3 regions of the Duganella sp. genome follow, and region 1 is predicted to be linked to each of the others. Evidence: predicted binding sites of a transcription regulator. Region 1 holds the regulator's gene; each other region holds the start of a gene.

Region 1 (5,320 bases):
TGATCGCCCATGGCCGCACCGTGGAGGAAGTGTGCCGCGAAATCACCGCCGATGCGCTGGTGTACCAGGATATCGACGCGCTCAAGCGCGCCATTTCGGACGTGAATCCGGCGCTGAAGAACTTCGAGGCGTCGTGCTTTGACGGCGTGTACGTGACCGGCGACGTGACCAAGGAGTATCTGGACAAGCTGGAATATGCCCGTCACAACCCGACCAAGGCCAAGGTGCCGGAAGATGCGGCCCGCACGCAGCTGAACCTGAACCTGGCGGCCACCGAAGCGTAACCATGAGCGACAAGAAGAACTACGGTTTCACCACCACCATCCTCCACGGCGACCGCCAGAAGGGCATCGAGCACGGTTCGCTGCACAAGCCGATCCACACCTCGGTGGCCTTCGGCTACGCCGACGCGCGCCAGCTGGCCTCGGTCTTCCAGGGCAAGGAGCCGGGCTTCCGCTACGGCCGCCAGGGCAACCCGACCATCTCGGCGCTGGAAGAGAAGGTCACCAAGATGGAGCAGGGCGTCGGCACCATCTGCTTCGCCACCGGCATGGGCGCGATCGGCGCCGTGGTACAGGCGCTGCTGCGCGCCGGCGACCATGTGGTGTCCTCGTCCTTCTTGTTCGGTAACACCAACAGCCTGTGGCAGACCGCCATGAGCCAGGGCATCGGCGTGTCCTTCGTGGACGCCACCGACGTGGCCAATGTCGAAGCGGCGATCACCGACAGCACCCGCGTGGTGTTTGTCGAAACCATCGCCAACCCGCGCACGCAAGTGGCGGACCTGAAGCGCATCGGTGAACTGTGCAAGGCGCGCGGCATCCTGTACGTGGTGGACAACACCATGACCACGCCGTATCTGTTCCAGCCCAAGTCGGTGCATGCCGGCCTGGTGGTCAACGCCCTGACCAAGTCGATCGGCGGCCACGGCAACGCGCTCGGCGGCAGCATCACCGATACCGGCGCCTATGACTGGACCCGCTTCCCGAACATCTACGAGAACTACAAGAAAGCCGCGCCGCTGCAGTGGGGCCTGGCGCAGATCCGCGCCAAGGCGCTGCGCGACTTCGGCTCCTCGCTGGCGCCGGACGCCGCCCACCACATCGCTGTCGGCGCCGAAACGCTGGCGCTGCGCATGCAGCGCACCACCGCCAACGCGCTGGCGCTGGCGGAAATGCTGGAGAAGGATGAACGCGTCGCCGCGGTCTACTATCCGGGCCTGCAATCGCACCCGCAGCACGGCATCAGCGCGGAACTGTTCCGCGCCCATGGTTCGCTGCTGAGCTTTGAGCTGAAGGATGGTCTGGACTGCTTCGACTTCCTGAACCGCCTCAAGCTGGCGATCCCGGCCTCGAATCTGGGCGACAACCGCACGCTGATCATCCCGGTCGCGCACACCATCTTCTACGAGATGGGCGCCGAGCGCCGGGCATCAATGGGCATTGCCGAATCGCTGATCCGCGTCTCGGTGGGCATCGAAGACACCGACGACCTGCTGGACGACTTCTGCACCGCCCTCGAAGGCTGCTGACGATGAGAACGCTGATCGCCACCAGCCTGTTGGCGGCAGCCGCCGCAGCCCAGGCTGGCGATCACCGGCTTGAAATCGACTACTACACCCACCACTACGACGGCGCCGACATCGCGCTGTCGCGCTTCCACTGCGGCGCCGCCAGCGCCATGCACACGGCCGAAGAACGCAGCGCCTGGCTGGCCTGCTACGGCCGCTTTGCGGTCAACTACCGGGCCGCGCTGCCGGTCGGGCGCACCATTCCGGCGGAAGTGGCGGACGCCATGAGCGAAGCCGAACTGGCGGTCGCGCAGCAATTGATGAGTCAGGTATTTGTGCAGGTCGCACAGGAGGCACGCCAGCAAGCCGATCTGGTCTTGCTGGCGCAGGGGGAGGTGCTTAGTGCCAGGTCCGCATCAGGCCTACTGCCAGGCCTTCCAGTGCAAACTCGTCAGCTTCCGGATCGACCTTGATGATCTTGAAGTCCGGATTTTCCGGCAGCAGCTCGATGGTCGAGCCGGTCTTGCGGTAGCGCTTGACCGTCACTTCGCTGCCGATGCGGGCCACCACGATCTGGCCGTTCTTGGCGCTATCCACTTTTTTCACCGCCAGCAGGTCACCGTCCATGATGCCGGCGTCGCGCATCGATTCGCCGCGCACCTTCAGCAGGTAGTCCGGCCTGGAGGCAAACATGGCCGGGTCGACGCTGTAGCTGGTTTCCAGGTTTTCTTGCGCCAGGATCGGCGAGCCGGCAGCCACGCGGCCGATCAGCGGCAGCGACATCATCAGCGCGGCCGGCACTTTCGGCGCCGGCGGTTCGGCGTGCGCGCCCAGCAGGCGGATGCCGCGCGAAGTGCCGGCGGCAATCTCGATCGCGCCCTTGCGCGCCAGGGCCTGCAAATGCTCCTCGGCGGCATTGGCCGACTTGAAGCCCAGTTCGTTGGCGATCTCGGCGCGGGTCGGCGGGAAGCCGGTATTTTCAATGGCGTCCTTGATCAGATTCAGGATTTGTTCCTGGCGTGCAGTGAGCTTGAGCATGAGTACAGTGAGCCTGTGTATATGAACAGTCTGTATTTTTGTACAGTGTGACGCGAAAAGCAAGGGAATTTGTTGCTTCACGCGAAATTAATTCATGTTTAGTTGCGGGCGCGGCTGCTGGTCCAGTGGTTGGGGCCGTCGGAGAGCGTGCCCAGGTACTCGCTGCGCTTGCCATCGCGCTCGGTGATGATGCGGGCGCGCGGCGTGTGCGGGGTGCTGGCGGCCAGCTGCAGCGTGATTGCGCCGCTGCGCGGATCGTAGACGGCACTGTCGTACTTGCCGGCTTCCAGCGTGATCCAGGCGCGCTCCGGTGCGATGAACAGGCGCGTGCGGGCGCTGTCTTTCGGCGTGATGTGCAGCTTGCCGTCGGCTGCGGCCTGCAGATTGGCGCCGAACGCCAGCCAGCCGAAGGTCGGGTCGTTCAGCACGTAGGTGGCGCTGGCGTAGGCATGGCCGTAGAAGCCCATGCCGTAGTCGCCGCTGTAGGCGTCCCAGCGCATCATGTCCGGCCAGGCATGGAAGCCGGCCGAGGCAAAGCCCTGCTGGTCGATATTGGTGATGCCGCCCAGCAGGCCGCCGTAGGCCACGCGCAGCAGGTGCAGGTCGGACGGGTTGGCGCGGTAGGCCTCGAACAGTGGCACCGCGTTCAGGGTCGAACCGTAGTGGTGGATCTGGCGTTCGATGCGCGGCGTCTTGCCGGCGTACAGGAAGTCCCAATAGCGGCGGGCGTTGCCGTTGTAGCCCCAGCTTGGCATTGTCGGATCGTAGCCGAGGATGACTTCGCGCGTGATGTCGGCCTGCGGCTGGTAGCCGAAGTGGCGCATCCAGGCGTAGACTTCGGCCTGGCCGGTGGAGTCCCACGCCATTTCGCTGCCGAAAGGGTAGATGAGCGTGCGCCAGTGGTCGGCGCGCTGCTTCATCAGGCGCTCCATGTCGGCGGCTTCGGCGTGCATCTCTTCCCGTTGCAGGTCCTTGAGGATGTCGATGAAGACGTCGCCTTCCATCAGGCCGAACTGGGCGTACTCGGGCGCGTCGCGCATCATGGCGACGACGGTCTGGTAGGCCTGCTGCAGATACCAGCGCCAGTCGTGCGCCGTGACCAGGCCGACGTGGTTGCGGGCCAGGCGGTACAACACCCAGTGGCCGATGGCGACGTGCGGGTAGTTGTAGGCGCGGCCAAGGTCGGCAGCGTCCTTCTTGCTCCAGGACGCCCAGGTTGCCCAGTTGGCCTTCGGATCGTAGTAATTGGGGAAGGCTTGCGGGTCGTAGTAGAACAGACTCTTGCGCACGGCGCCGGCTTGCGGGCCATCGGCCACTTGCAGCTTGCCGACCACCGTGTCGTTGACCAGGCGTTCCAGCTTGGCGACTTCGGCGGCATCGGGATTGTCCAGCTGCTTCATGATGGCAGCCACCCAGCTGCCGCCGCCGCCTTCGTCGCTCATGCCGGAGATCCATACACGGGTATCGTCGGTGACGATGCGGTCGGCGTCGCGGTCATAGGTGAGGATGGCGGGCGCGCGCTGGAAGGGATCGTTGCGGTCGTCGAACCATTGGCGGGTGGTGGCAAAGCGGCCCAGGTCGGCCACGGCTTGCTGCAGCGGCTTGGTGATGAAGTAGCTGATGGTTTGCACGCTGCCGTCGGCGTAGCTAATGCTGAGCCGCGCCGGCCCCCAGCCTTGCGCACGCACGGTGTAGCGCAGCCAGCCCTGGGCGGCCCAGTCGCCGTTCCCACCGCCGCTGCCCACTGGTGTGACGGTCAGCGCGCCGGCCGGCCCGGCGCTGATGCTGGCGACTTTCTGCGAGCTGTGCAGGAAGAGCGTGGCCTCCATGTCGGTCGGCACCACATAGCCGGGGATGCCAACCGCCACCGGCCGTTTCTGCGCGACCAGCGTTTGCTCGATGGCGCGGATCGATGGCGCGGTGACGAAGCGCACGCCGATCTCGCGTCGTTCACCGGGCCGCAAGGTCAGGCTGGTGGGCGTGTTCCATTGCTCGCCGGCGTTCTTCCAGTCCGTCCCGGCGTAGGCCTTGCTGGCCACGGTCCAGTCGTAAAAGCCTTCAGCGGTCTGTTCGCGCTTGCTGCCATCTTCGATCGGGCGCCAGGCTTCCAGCGGCGTGCGGCCGTCCGGCAGCACCAGCAGGGCAGGGCCTTGGCCGTTGAGGCGCGTCACCTGCACATAGCCGGCGTCGCGGCCGATGTAGGGATCGGCAAAGCTGGCGCTGGCATGGGCCTGCTCCAGCGTGCGGCCGGTGATGATGTTGTCGAACACCATTGGCAGCCCCAGGCCGCCAATTTCCACCGGGCTGGCCGAACGGTTGATCAAGGTAAAACGCAGCACCAGCGCGCCCTTGTCGTTCAGCCAGCGCCGCTCCACCGTCAGCGGAAAGCCGGCGCCCATGGTGGCGCTGATGTCGGCTGCCGCCAGCGCCCGGCCGGCCGGCAGGATGCGCACCGGCTTGCGGGCGCGCGAGGAGGAATAATCCTGCCAGGCGCCGTCGCCGCTGCGCAGCCGCAAATTGAGATCGCCGACATGGGCATAGCCATTGCCGCGCCGCTCGGCCGCGCGCGTGCCGGGCACGAAATCAAAGGCCGGATCGGCCACCGGCGTCAGGCGCGCCAGCGTTTGCGTGTCGCTGCGCAGGGCCAGCAGCAACTGCGGCGTGCTGTAGGCCTGGCCGATGGCAAGCGCGGGCAGGGCGATCAAGGTGGCAATGACAAGTGATTTCATGGGCAATCCTGTTAAAAGTGCAACACGATAGTAGCATTGCCGC
Region 2 (5,320 bases), on a different contig from region 1:
AGTTGGCCTGGAAGTCGACCGTGCCAAGGTTGATTTCGTCCAGCAGGACTTTGGCGATCGGCGTCAGGCGCGCTTCGGTGTAGCGCATGGCCGCCGCGCCGTCGCCGTCGCGCGAGCCGAAGTTGCCCTGGCCGTCGATCAGCGGGTAGCGCAGCGAGAAGTCCTGCGCCATGCGCACCATGGCGTCGTACACCGACTGGTCGCCGTGCGGGTGCAGCTTGCCCAGCACGTCGCCCACCACGGTGGCCGATTTGCGCGGCTTGGCGCTGCTGTTCAGGCCCATTTCGTTCATGGCGTACAGGATGCGGCGCTGCACCGGCTTCTGGCCGTCGCACACGTCGGGCAGGGCGCGCCCTTTCACCACCGAGATGGCGTAGTCGAGGTAGGCGCGTTCGGCAAAGGTGGACAGGGTCAGGGCGTCGCCGCCATCGCCATCGCCGCCGCCGCCCAGCGGGCCGCCGAACATGCCGCCGCCGCCATCGCCGCCGCTGCCGCCATCGCTGCCGCCGGCCGCGTGGGCGCTATCGGTGGCGGCGCTGCCGTCCGTGTCGGCGGGCGCGGGCTGGCCGTGGGCGTGCGCTTCGGCGGCGGCGTGGGCCGCCGCTTGCGCCGCGCTGTGGACCGGGTCGGCGGCGGCGCCGGGGCGGGCGGCGTTGGGCGCCGAGGCTGGCGCGGGCGCGGGTTTGCTGTCTTCCGGCAGCGCTTCGTCAAAGAGATTTGCTTGCGTCATGGTGTGTATGCTTGTGTAGTCAGTCCGGCGTCGTTGCGGCGCCGGCCGGAATCCATGCGGCGCGTTCCGGCCGGCTCAGCATGGATTCCGGCCTGCGCCGGAATGACGATGGTGCGTCAGATATCTGCTTCGGCTTCGTTGCCGTGTTCCTCGATCCAGGCGCGGCGCGCGGCCGCTTCGCCTTTGCCCATCAACATATTGAAGCGGGCCGCCGATTCGTGCAGGCCGTAGCCGCCCAGCGCCACCGGCAGCAGGCGGCGGGTGTCCGGGTTCATGGTGGTTTCCCACAGCTGCTCGGCGTTCATCTCGCCCAGGCCCTTGAAGCGCGAGATCGACCACGCGCCTTCCTTCAGGCCATCCTTGCGCAGCTTGTCCTCGATGGCCACCAGTTCGCCGTCGTCCAGCGCGTACAGCTTCTGGATCGGCTTCTTGCCGCGCGCCGGCGCGTCCACCCGGTACAGCGGCGGGCGGGCGATGCAGATGTGGCCGTTGGCGATCAGCGCCGGGAAGTGGCGGAAGAACAGGGTCAGCAGCAAGACCTGGATGTGCGAGCCGTCGACGTCGGCATCAGACAGGATGCAGATTTTGCCGTAGCGCAGCCCCGACAGGTCGGGGGTGTCGTGCGGCGTGTGCGGATCGACGCCGATCGCCACCGAGATGTCGTGGATTTCGTTGTTGGCAAACAGGCGGTCCTTGTCGGTTTCCCAGGAATTGAGCACCTTGCCGCGCAGCGGCAGGATGGCCTGGAATTCCTTGTCGCGGCCCATCTTGGCCGAGCCGCCGGCCGAGTCGCCCTCGACCAGGAACAGTTCGGTGCGGGCGGCATCGGTCGATTCGCAGTCGGTCAGCTTGCCCGGCAGCACCGCCACGCCCGAGGATTTTTTCTTTTCGACTTTTTGCGCCGAGCGCAGGCGCGACTGCGCCTGCTTGATCACCAGCTCGGCCAGCTTTTTGCCGTAGTCGACGTGGTGGTTCAGCCACAGCTCCAGCGCCGGCTTGGCGAAGGTCGACACCAGGCGCACGGCGTCGCGCGAATTCAGGCGCTCCTTGATCTGGCCCTGGAATTGCGGGTCCAGCACCTTGGCCGACAGCACGAACGAGACGCGCGCGAACACGTCTTCCGGCAGCAGCTTGACGCCTTTCGGCAGCAGCGAGTGCATTTCCACGAAGTTTTTCACCGCGCCGTACAGGCCGTCGCGCAGGCCCGATTCGTGGGTGCCGCCGTTGGGGGTGGGGATCAGGTTGACGTAGGATTCGCGCACCACCGCGCCCTGTTCGGTCCAGGCCACCACCCACGAGGCGCCTTCGCCCTCGGCAAAGCCCTCGGCGTCGGGGCCGGCGAACTGCTCGCCCTCGAACAGCGGGATCAGGGTGTCGCCGTCGGTGGCTTGCGCCAGCGCCTCGGTCAGGTAGCCGCGCAGGCCGTCGTTGTACTGCCAGGTCTGCGCTTCGCCGGTCTTGGCATTGGCCAGCGTGACCGACACGCCCGGCAGCAGCACGGCCTTGGAGCGCAGCAGGCGTTGCAGCTCGACGGGCGAGATGGCGGCGCTGTCGAAGTATTTGGGGTCCGGCCAGACGGTAACCCGGGTGCCGGACTTTTTGGCGTCGCGCGGGGCCACGGCGGAGCTGAGCGGCTCGACCACATCGCCGTTTTCAAACACCAGGTGGTGCAGGCCGGTGCCGTTCGGCTCCTTGCGCCAGACCGTGATTTCCAGGCGCTTGGCCAGCGCGTTGGTGACCGACACGCCGACGCCGTGCAGGCCGCCCGAGAAGGCGTAGGCGCCGCCCTTGCCCTTGTCGAACTTGCCGCCGGCGTGCAGGCGGGTGAACACGATTTCCACGGTGGGCACGCCTTCTTCCGGGTGCAGGCCGACCGGGATGCCGCGGCCGTCGTCTTCCACCGTGACGCTGCCGTCAGCGTTCTGGGTCACGATGATGTTCTTGCAATTGCCGCCCAGCGCCTCGTCGGCGGCGTTGTCGATCACTTCCTGGATGATGTGCAGCGGGTTCTCGGTGCGGGTGTACATGCCCGGGCGTTGCTTGACGGGCTCCAGGCCCTTGAGGACGCGGATGGAGGATTCGCTGTAGTCGGAAACGGGTTTTTTAGTGGCCATACGAGCAAGCTTGTTTTCTTGATACTGGGTTTATGTACAGTTCATGCATAGATTGCGTATTCTATCCTCAACTGCGCAGGCTGCGCGGCAAAAATTGCGCGCCGCGCAATTTATACACGATGTTTACCACGCCAGCCGGCCTTTTTAGACCGTTTTTACGCCGCGGCCGATAAGCTTTCCGGTATCGCAACGCTGAATCGGAGGTCTGTCATGCATGCCTATTTCCACACCCAAGCTGCCCAGCGCCGCGCCAGACCGGCGCCGCGCGCCTGCCTGATGCTGCTGACCGTGGACGCGGCCGCGCTGAGCGAGCTGCGGGCGCTGGTGATGCGCACCTGCGGCGACGCCATGCAGTTCATGCGGGTCGAGGCCTGCGACCACGGCGCGCGCGCCAAGGTCTGGCTGTGCCTGTCCCGCGCGCTGGCCGGGCAGGTGATGGTGGCGGTGATGCGCGCCTTGCCGGGCGCGGAGTTCGGCCGCATGACGCCGCTGGCCGCCTCGGCGCGCGCCATCCGCGGCCGCGCGCTGCTCGACGAGCTGGAACTGCTGCGCAGCCGCTACAACGACATCGTGATCGACACCGAGGGGCGCGACACCGCCGACTCGCGCGCCGCGGTGCGCGCTTTTGCGGCGCGGGTGATGTCGGCCACGCTGGCCAGCACCATTATTCGCGGCACCGCGCCGGCCGACATGGACGCGCTATACCGCGAAGTTTTCAACCACTGATAGGACTATTATGAAAAAGTTTGTATTCGTCGCAGCGCTGGCTGCTGTGTTTTCCGCTCACGCCGAGGAGGCAGCGCCGGCCGCTACGCCGGACAACGCGGTCAGCTTCAACGTGGCGGTGGTCAGCGATTACCGTTATCGCGGCATCTCGCAGACGCGCTTGCAGCCGGCCTTGCAGGGCGGCGCGGATTACGTCAACAATCCGACCGGCCTGTATGCCGGCGCGTGGGCCTCGACCATCACCTGGATCAAGGATGCGGGCGGCGACGGCAACGTGGAGCTGGACCTGTATGCCGGCAAGCGCGGGCAGGTGAGCGAGGCCGTCTCGTACGATGTCGGCGTGCTGACTTACGTGTATGCGTCCAACAGCCTGCCGGTCAGCGCCAATACCACCGAGATTTACGGTCAGCTCGGTTATGGCCCGGCCTACGTCAAATACTCGCACGCGGTGACCAACCTGTTTGGTTTCGCCGACAGCAAAAACAGCGGCTATCTTGATGTGGGCGCCAACATCGATGCGGGCGATGGCTGGACCGTCAACCTGCACGGCGGCCGCCAGAATGTGAAGCACAACGATGCGGCGTCCTACACGGACTGGAAGCTGGGCGTGACCAAGGACTTCGGCGCGGTGTCCGGCGCGCTGGCCGTGATCGGCACCAACGCGCAGGAAGCGGCGTATACCTCGGCCGCCAATGGTAAATTCCTTGGCAAGACCGCGCTGCAGCTGACCATCAGCAAGGTGTTCTAAGAGGCTGGGCGCGGCAGGGCGGCGTGCTGCCCGTTCTGCTTATGGCGCTTGCCGTGCTTGCGGCCTTTGCCTCCCCGGCGGCGCTTGCCTGTTTTGCCGGAAGTGCCGGCGTCCGCCCGGCCAGGCAGTTTTGCTGGCGTGGCGGGTACGGCTGGCATTGCGGGGCTGGTGGCGGCGGTCTGCTGCGCTTCGGCGGCGCCGAACAGGCGCGCGATCAGTGCTTTCTGCTGCGCGCGGCAGGTGTCGGCCAATATCCATTGTTCGTTGCCCGGAAATCGCAGCCAGACGACTTTCCAGGCGTTGCGGTTGCCGCTGCCCTTCAGGTTGGCAAAGGCGGACGGCGACAGCGATTGTTCGCCGCAGCGAATGTCGCTGCCCTGCACCACGGCGAAATACGGCGCGCGCCCAAAGCTGGCGCGCAGCCGCGTGCCCTCGGGCAGGAAAACTTGCTTCCACTGGTAGCCGGCGTCGGCCACGGCGTCCGGTTGGGCTTTGGCCGCAGGCTGCGGCTTCATGTAGGCGCGGATGGCATCGCAAATGGCCGGTTCGATCTCCCAACCCGCCCAAGGCTTGTCGGCGAAAACACCAAACTCCTGCATCAGTTCGTTCGGCAGACGGTAGGGAAAGGTGAAGGTACCCATGGTGGGGGGCTCCGAAAAAGGCGTTTTACTAAGCGCTACTAGTTCCGACTAAGCGTTACTAAAGCGCGCTATGGCTTACTAAAATATCTGTGCTGATATGTATTAGAGCGGCCATGCGCGCTTTTAGTTCCGTTTATTTTTTCGCTAGAGCGAAATATCAGCGTTTATTAGTGGGTAGTACGGATTAGGCGATTTTAGTAAAACGCCGAAAAAAAAAGACCCACACCCTATATCGTCCCGGAAGGGCGGAAGATTTCGCGGTAGAGATGGCGCACTTCCGCAGCACACAGTTTGTGGTCTTGCTTATAGGCCTGAAGTTCCAGTTCGCTGTGGCGCGAGTGGTAGGTGGTGGCGCTGTCGT
Region 3 (5,320 bases), on a different contig from region 1:
GGTAGGCGTGTTCCAGCTCGTCGTTGCGCACGCGCACGGTGACGCTGCCGCCGGCCGGCGTGTAGCGCAGCGCATTGTCGATCAGGTTGGACAGCAGCTCGCGCAGCATGGTGGGATTGCCGGTGATGGTCAGCGCTTCAAGCGGCGCCTCAAAGCCGAGGTCGATACGATGCGAGAACGAGGCCTGCACCCAGTCCTGCACCACATTGCGTGCCAGTTCGCCCAGATCCACCGGCTGCATGGCGCTGCCGGCCGGCTGCTGGTTCTCGGCGCGCGCCAGGGCCAGCAGCTGGTTGACCAGGCGCGTGGCCGCCTCCGAACTTTTGGCCAGCTGTTCCAGCGAGCGGTGGATTTCACCCTTGTCGGTCTGGCGCAGCGCCAGTTCGGACTGCATGCGCATGCCGGCCAGCGGGGTGCGCATCTGGTGCGCGGCATCGGCAATGAAGCGCTTTTGCATGTCGATGGTTTGCGACAGCCGCGACAGCATCTCGTTGAGCGAGCGCACCAGCGGCGTGATTTCTTCCGGCACCTGGTTGGAGGCGATCGGACTCAGGTCTTCCGAACTGCGCGCGCGGATGCGTTCCTGCAGTTGCGCCAGCGGCGACAGCCCGCGCGCCAGCGCAAACCACACCAGGGCCAGCACCACCGGCAGCACGATGAACTGCGGCAGGATCACGCCCTTGATGATGGCGTTGGCCAGCTGGGCGCGCTTTTCCAGGGTTTCCGCCACCTGCACCAGCGCCAGCTGCGGCGCGTGGCCGTCGTTGCGCTCCAGCTGCACGTAGGCAAAGGCGATGCGCACCGGCGTGCCATGCATATTGTCGTTGCGGAAGCGCACGCCGCCGGCGCTGGTCTTGTCTTCATCGTCCAGCACCGGTTGCGGCATGTCGCGGTCGCCGTCGATGTGCTCGCCGCGCGGGCCCTGGATCTGGAAATAGACGTTGTCGATATCGTCGGCGCGCAGGATGTCGCGCGCCGAGCCGGACAGGCTCTTGATGATCTTGCCGTCCACCGAGCGCACCTGTTGCGCCAGCACGGTCACGCTGTCTTCCAGCGCATGGTCGAACGGCTGGTTGGCGATCGACTTGGCCACCAGGTAGGTGATGGCGATGCTCATCGGCCACAGCAGCAGCAGCGGGGCCAGCATCCAGTCCAGGATTTCACCGAACAGCGAGTGTTGGATATCTTCGTCCGCCTCGGGCGGCGGCGGTTGATACTCCAGTTCGGCGGCTTCCTGCGTGGGGTTCACTTGTGGCTGTCTCCGGCCTCGGCACTGGCGCGCGCGGCAGCCTCATTGAATTTTTCCAGGCAGTAGCCGAGGCCGCGCACGGTGGCGATGCGCACCCCGCCCACCTCGATCTTCTTGCGCAGGCGGTGCACATAGACTTCGATGGCGTTGTTGCTGACTTCCTCGCCCCATTCGCACAGGTGGTCGACCAGCTGCTCCTTGGACACCAGGCGGCCGGTGCGGGCCAGCAGGATTTCCAGCAGGCCCAGCTCGCGCGCCGACAGGTCCAGCATCTGCTCGTTGATGTAGGCGCTGCGGCCGACCTGATCGTAGCTCAGCGGGCCGTGCCTGATGACGGTGGCGCCGCCGCCGGCGCCGCGCCGGGTCAGGGCGCGCACGCGCGCCTCCAGCTCGGACAGGGCGAAGGGCTTGGCCATGTAATCGTCGGCGCCCAGGTCGAGGCCGTTGACGCGCTGCTCGATCGAGTCGGCGGCGGTCAGGATCAGCACCGGCAGCAGCGAGCCGCGCGAGCGCAGGCGGCGCAGCACTTCCAGCCCGGACAGCTTGGGCAGGCCGAGATCAAGGATCAGCAGGTCAAACTCCTGGGTCGACAGGGCGGTATCGGCCTCCTGCCCGTTTCTGACGCAGTCGATGGCATAGCCCGACTGGCGCAGGGAGCGGGTCAGCCCGTCGGCCAGGACGCTATCGTCTTCGGCAAGTAAAATACGCATTGAAAAACACTCCGGCTACATGAGCCCCTATTTTGGCGAGTTTTTGTGCAATCTCAAAGAAATACAAAAACCCGCTTGCATTAAGCACTGTTTTTTTATACAGTGCTACCTGTATCGAACAACCCCACTGGCGGAAAGCACATTATGGACGAGAAAAAAGGCGTAGTACCTGCATCTGAAAAAGCCAAGGCGCTGGCTGCGGCGCTGGCCCAGATCGAAAAGCAATTCGGCAAAGGTTCCGTCATGCGCATGGACGCCAGTGCCCCGATTGAAGAAGTGCAAGTGGTGTCGACCGGCTCGCTGGGCCTGGACGTGGCGCTGGGCGTCGGCGGCCTGCCGCGCGGCCGCGTGGTGGAAATCTACGGCCCGGAATCGTCGGGTAAAACCACGCTGACCCTGCAAACCATCGCGGAAATGCAAAAGCTGGGCGGCACCTGCGCCTTTATCGACGCTGAACACGCGCTGGACGTGGGGTATGCGCAAAAGCTGGGCGTCAACCTGCACGAGCTGCTGATCTCGCAGCCGGACACCGGCGAACAGGCACTGGAAATCTGCGACGCGCTGGTGCGCTCCGGCTCGGTGGACCTGGTGGTGGTCGACTCGGTGGCTGCCCTGACCCCGCGCGCGGAAATCGAAGGCGACATGGGCGACGCCCTGCCAGGCCTGCAGGCTCGCCTGATGTCGCAAGCGCTGCGCAAGCTGACCGGCTCGATCAACCGCACCAACACCCTGGTCATCTTCATCAACCAGATCCGTATGAAGATCGGCGTGATGTTCGGTTCGCCGGAAACCACCACCGGCGGCAACGCGTTGAAGTTCTACGCCTCCGTGCGTCTGGACATCCGCCGCACCGGCTCGATCAAATCGGGCGACGAGGTGATCGGTAACGAAACCAAGGTCAAGGTGGTGAAGAACAAGATCGCGCCACCGTTCAAGGAAGCGCACTTCGACATCCTGTACGGCGCCGGCACCTCGCGTGAAGGCGAGATCCTGGATCTGGGCGTGGAAGCCAAGATCGTCGAGAAGTCGGGTTCGTGGTACAGCTACAACGGCGAGCGCGTCGGCCAGGGCAAGGACAATGCCCGTCTGTTCCTGCAAGAGCGTCCGGAGCTGGCGTGGGAAATTGAAAACAAGGTGCGCGAATCGCTGGGCGTGCGTGCGCTGCCTCCGCTGGCCACCGACAACACCGTGGTCAAGCTCAAGCCGGCCAAGCCGGAAGCCGACGCCGCCTGATTGTCGTTCCGGCGCAAGCCGGAACCCATGCTGAGCAAGCGTTCTATGGGCCGCTACGGCGGACCGCCCGGCCTGCGCCGGGGTGACGCGCTGCGGAGGATTTATGCCTGCACCACAACTCAGCCTGAAAGCCCGCGCCCTGCGCTTTCTGTCCCTGCGTGAGCACAGCCGTCTGGAACTGGCCCGCAAGCTGGCCAAATATGCCGAGGAGGGCGACGACGTCGACGCCCTGCTCGACCTGCTGGAACAAAACAACTGGCTGTCGCAAGACCGCTTTTCCGAATCCCTCATCCACCGCCGTGCCTCGCGCTACGGCAACAGCCGCATCGTCGCCGAGCTGCAAAGCCACGGCGTCCACGGTGACGCGCTGCAGGAACTCAAATCCCATCTGGCCGATACCGAACTGGCGCGCGCGCACGAGATCTGGCAGCGCAAGTTCGGCGCGGTCGCCAACGACCCGCAGGAGCGCAACAAACAGATCCGCTTCCTGCTGCAGCGTGGCTTTTCGCAACGTGTTGTGCAGAAAGTCATCAAAGGCGCTGAGCTCGACGAGTAATTTCCCTAAGCTTGCGGGTGTGCTACACTCTACGAGTTTTTGCAGCACCGCGGGTGCGGTGGTTGTCCGTAGAAGCTGCGGCAACGTGCGTTTTTAATAAGAGAAATGCGCCAGGCTGCTAACTAATATAAATGCCGCGAGAGCGGTATCGATCTTATGTCTTTGTTAACTCCAGTTATCCGACGTGCGCTGCGGCCCACGCGCGCAAGTGCTATCCCCAGCAAGGATGGCGCGCGGGATAATGGCGGCCCCCTCTGCATCAAGCACCCCAGATTCCATCGCTCTGTGCCCGCTCGCGGCGCAGCGGCTCAGTTTTACCCGCGCTGGGTGGACAAAGCAGCACCGGGTAGCGCGTAGCAACATCATCTGCTTAATCATTCAACCGATTTACTACACATCAGCATCAGAAGGGAAGCCAGCATGAAAATCCATGAGTATCAAGGCAAAGAAATCCTCCGAAAATTCGGAGTGACGGTACCGCGCGGTATTCCGTGCATGACCGTAGAAGAGGCAGTCAAAGCTGCTGAAACCTTGGGCGGCCCAGTCTGGGTTGTGAAAGCACAAATCCACGCCGGTGGCCGTGGTAAAGGCGGTGGCGTGAAAGTCGCCAAGTCGCTGGAGCAAGTCAAAGAATACGCTGACCAGATCATGGGCATGCAGCTGGTGACCCACCAGACCGGCCCGGAAGGCCAGAAAGTACGCCGCCTGCTGATCGAAGAAGGCGCGGACATCAAGAAAGAACTGTACGTATCGCTGGTGACCGACCGCGTGACCCAGCGCGTTGTGCTGATGGCCTCGTCGGAAGGCGGCATGGACATCGAAGAAGTTGCTGAGTCCCACCCAGAAAAAATCCACTCGATCGCTATCGACCCAGCTGTTGGCCTGACCGACGCGGAAGCCGCCGGCATCGCCGCCAAGATCGGCGTACCGGAAGGCTCGATCGCTGACGCCGTCACCAACCTGAAAGGCCTGTACCAGGCTTACTGGGAAACCGACGCCTCGCTGGCCGAAATCAACCCACTGATCCTGACCGGTTCGGGCAAAGTCATCGCCCTGGACGCCAAGTTCAACTTCGACGCCAACGCCCTGTTCCGTCACCCAGAAATCGTGGCTTACCGCGACCTGGACGAAGAAGATCCAGCCGAAGTGGAAGCGTCCAAATTCGACCTGGCGTACATCTCGCTGGACGGCAACATCGGCTGCCTGGTGAACGGCGCCGGCCTGGCCATGGCAACCATGGACACCATCAAACTGTTCGGCGGCGAGCCAGCCAACTTCCTGGACGTGGGCGGTGGCGCCACGGCTGAGAAAGTGACCGAAGCGTTCAAGATCATGCTGAAAAACCCAGGCCTGAAAGCCATCCTGGTGAACATCTTCGGCGGCATCATGCGTTGCGACGTGATCGCGGAAGGCGTGATCACCGCCTCGAAAGCGGTGTCGCTGCAGGTACCGCTGGTGGTCCGCATGAAGGGCACCAACGAAGATCTGGGCAAGAAAATGCTGGCTGACTCCGGCCTGCCGATCATCTCCGCCGACACGATGGAAGACGCAGCGAAGAGCGTTGTTGCCGCT

The links. The regulator LexA, encoded in region 1, represses DNA repair genes until DNA is damaged. The targets are predictions, from matches to a motif close to ACTGTATNNNNATACAGT.
Region 2: ABDW57_RS02465 (DNA topoisomerase IV subunit B) is a predicted target of LexA. The motif match lies at 2,868-2,885, and genes of this name have one in related genera.
Region 3: recA (recombinase RecA) is a predicted target of LexA. The motif match lies at 2,046-2,063, and genes of this name have one in related genera.

The regions. Positions count from the first base shown of each region.
Region 1 covers NZ_JBCNLB010000016.1:6,308-11,627, reverse strand. Annotated here, with positions in the region: gene purF (amidophosphoribosyltransferase) at 1-284, shown strand, start outside; gene ABDW57_RS21685 (cystathionine gamma-synthase family protein) at 287-1,531, shown strand; gene ABDW57_RS21680 (hypothetical protein) at 1,534-1,983, shown strand; gene lexA (transcriptional repressor LexA) at 1,910-2,548, opposite strand; gene ABDW57_RS21670 (DUF5695 domain-containing protein) at 2,647-5,277, opposite strand.
Region 2 covers NZ_JBCNLB010000001.1:519,078-524,397, forward strand. Annotated here, with positions in the region: gene parC (DNA topoisomerase IV subunit A) at 1-466, opposite strand, end outside; gene ABDW57_RS02465 (DNA topoisomerase IV subunit B) at 847-2,844, opposite strand; gene ABDW57_RS02470 (hypothetical protein) at 3,055-3,570, shown strand; gene ABDW57_RS02475 (TorF family putative porin) at 3,581-4,318, shown strand; gene ABDW57_RS02480 (hypothetical protein) at 4,315-4,959, opposite strand; gene ABDW57_RS02485 (hypothetical protein) at 5,187-5,320, opposite strand, start outside.
Region 3 covers NZ_JBCNLB010000001.1:288,031-293,350, forward strand. Annotated here, with positions in the region: gene ABDW57_RS01305 (sensor histidine kinase N-terminal domain-containing protein) at 1-1,249, opposite strand, end outside; gene ABDW57_RS01310 (response regulator transcription factor) at 1,246-1,959, opposite strand; gene recA (recombinase RecA) at 2,104-3,192, shown strand; gene recX (recombination regulator RecX) at 3,296-3,748, shown strand; gene sucC (ADP-forming succinate--CoA ligase subunit beta) at 4,169-5,320, shown strand, end outside.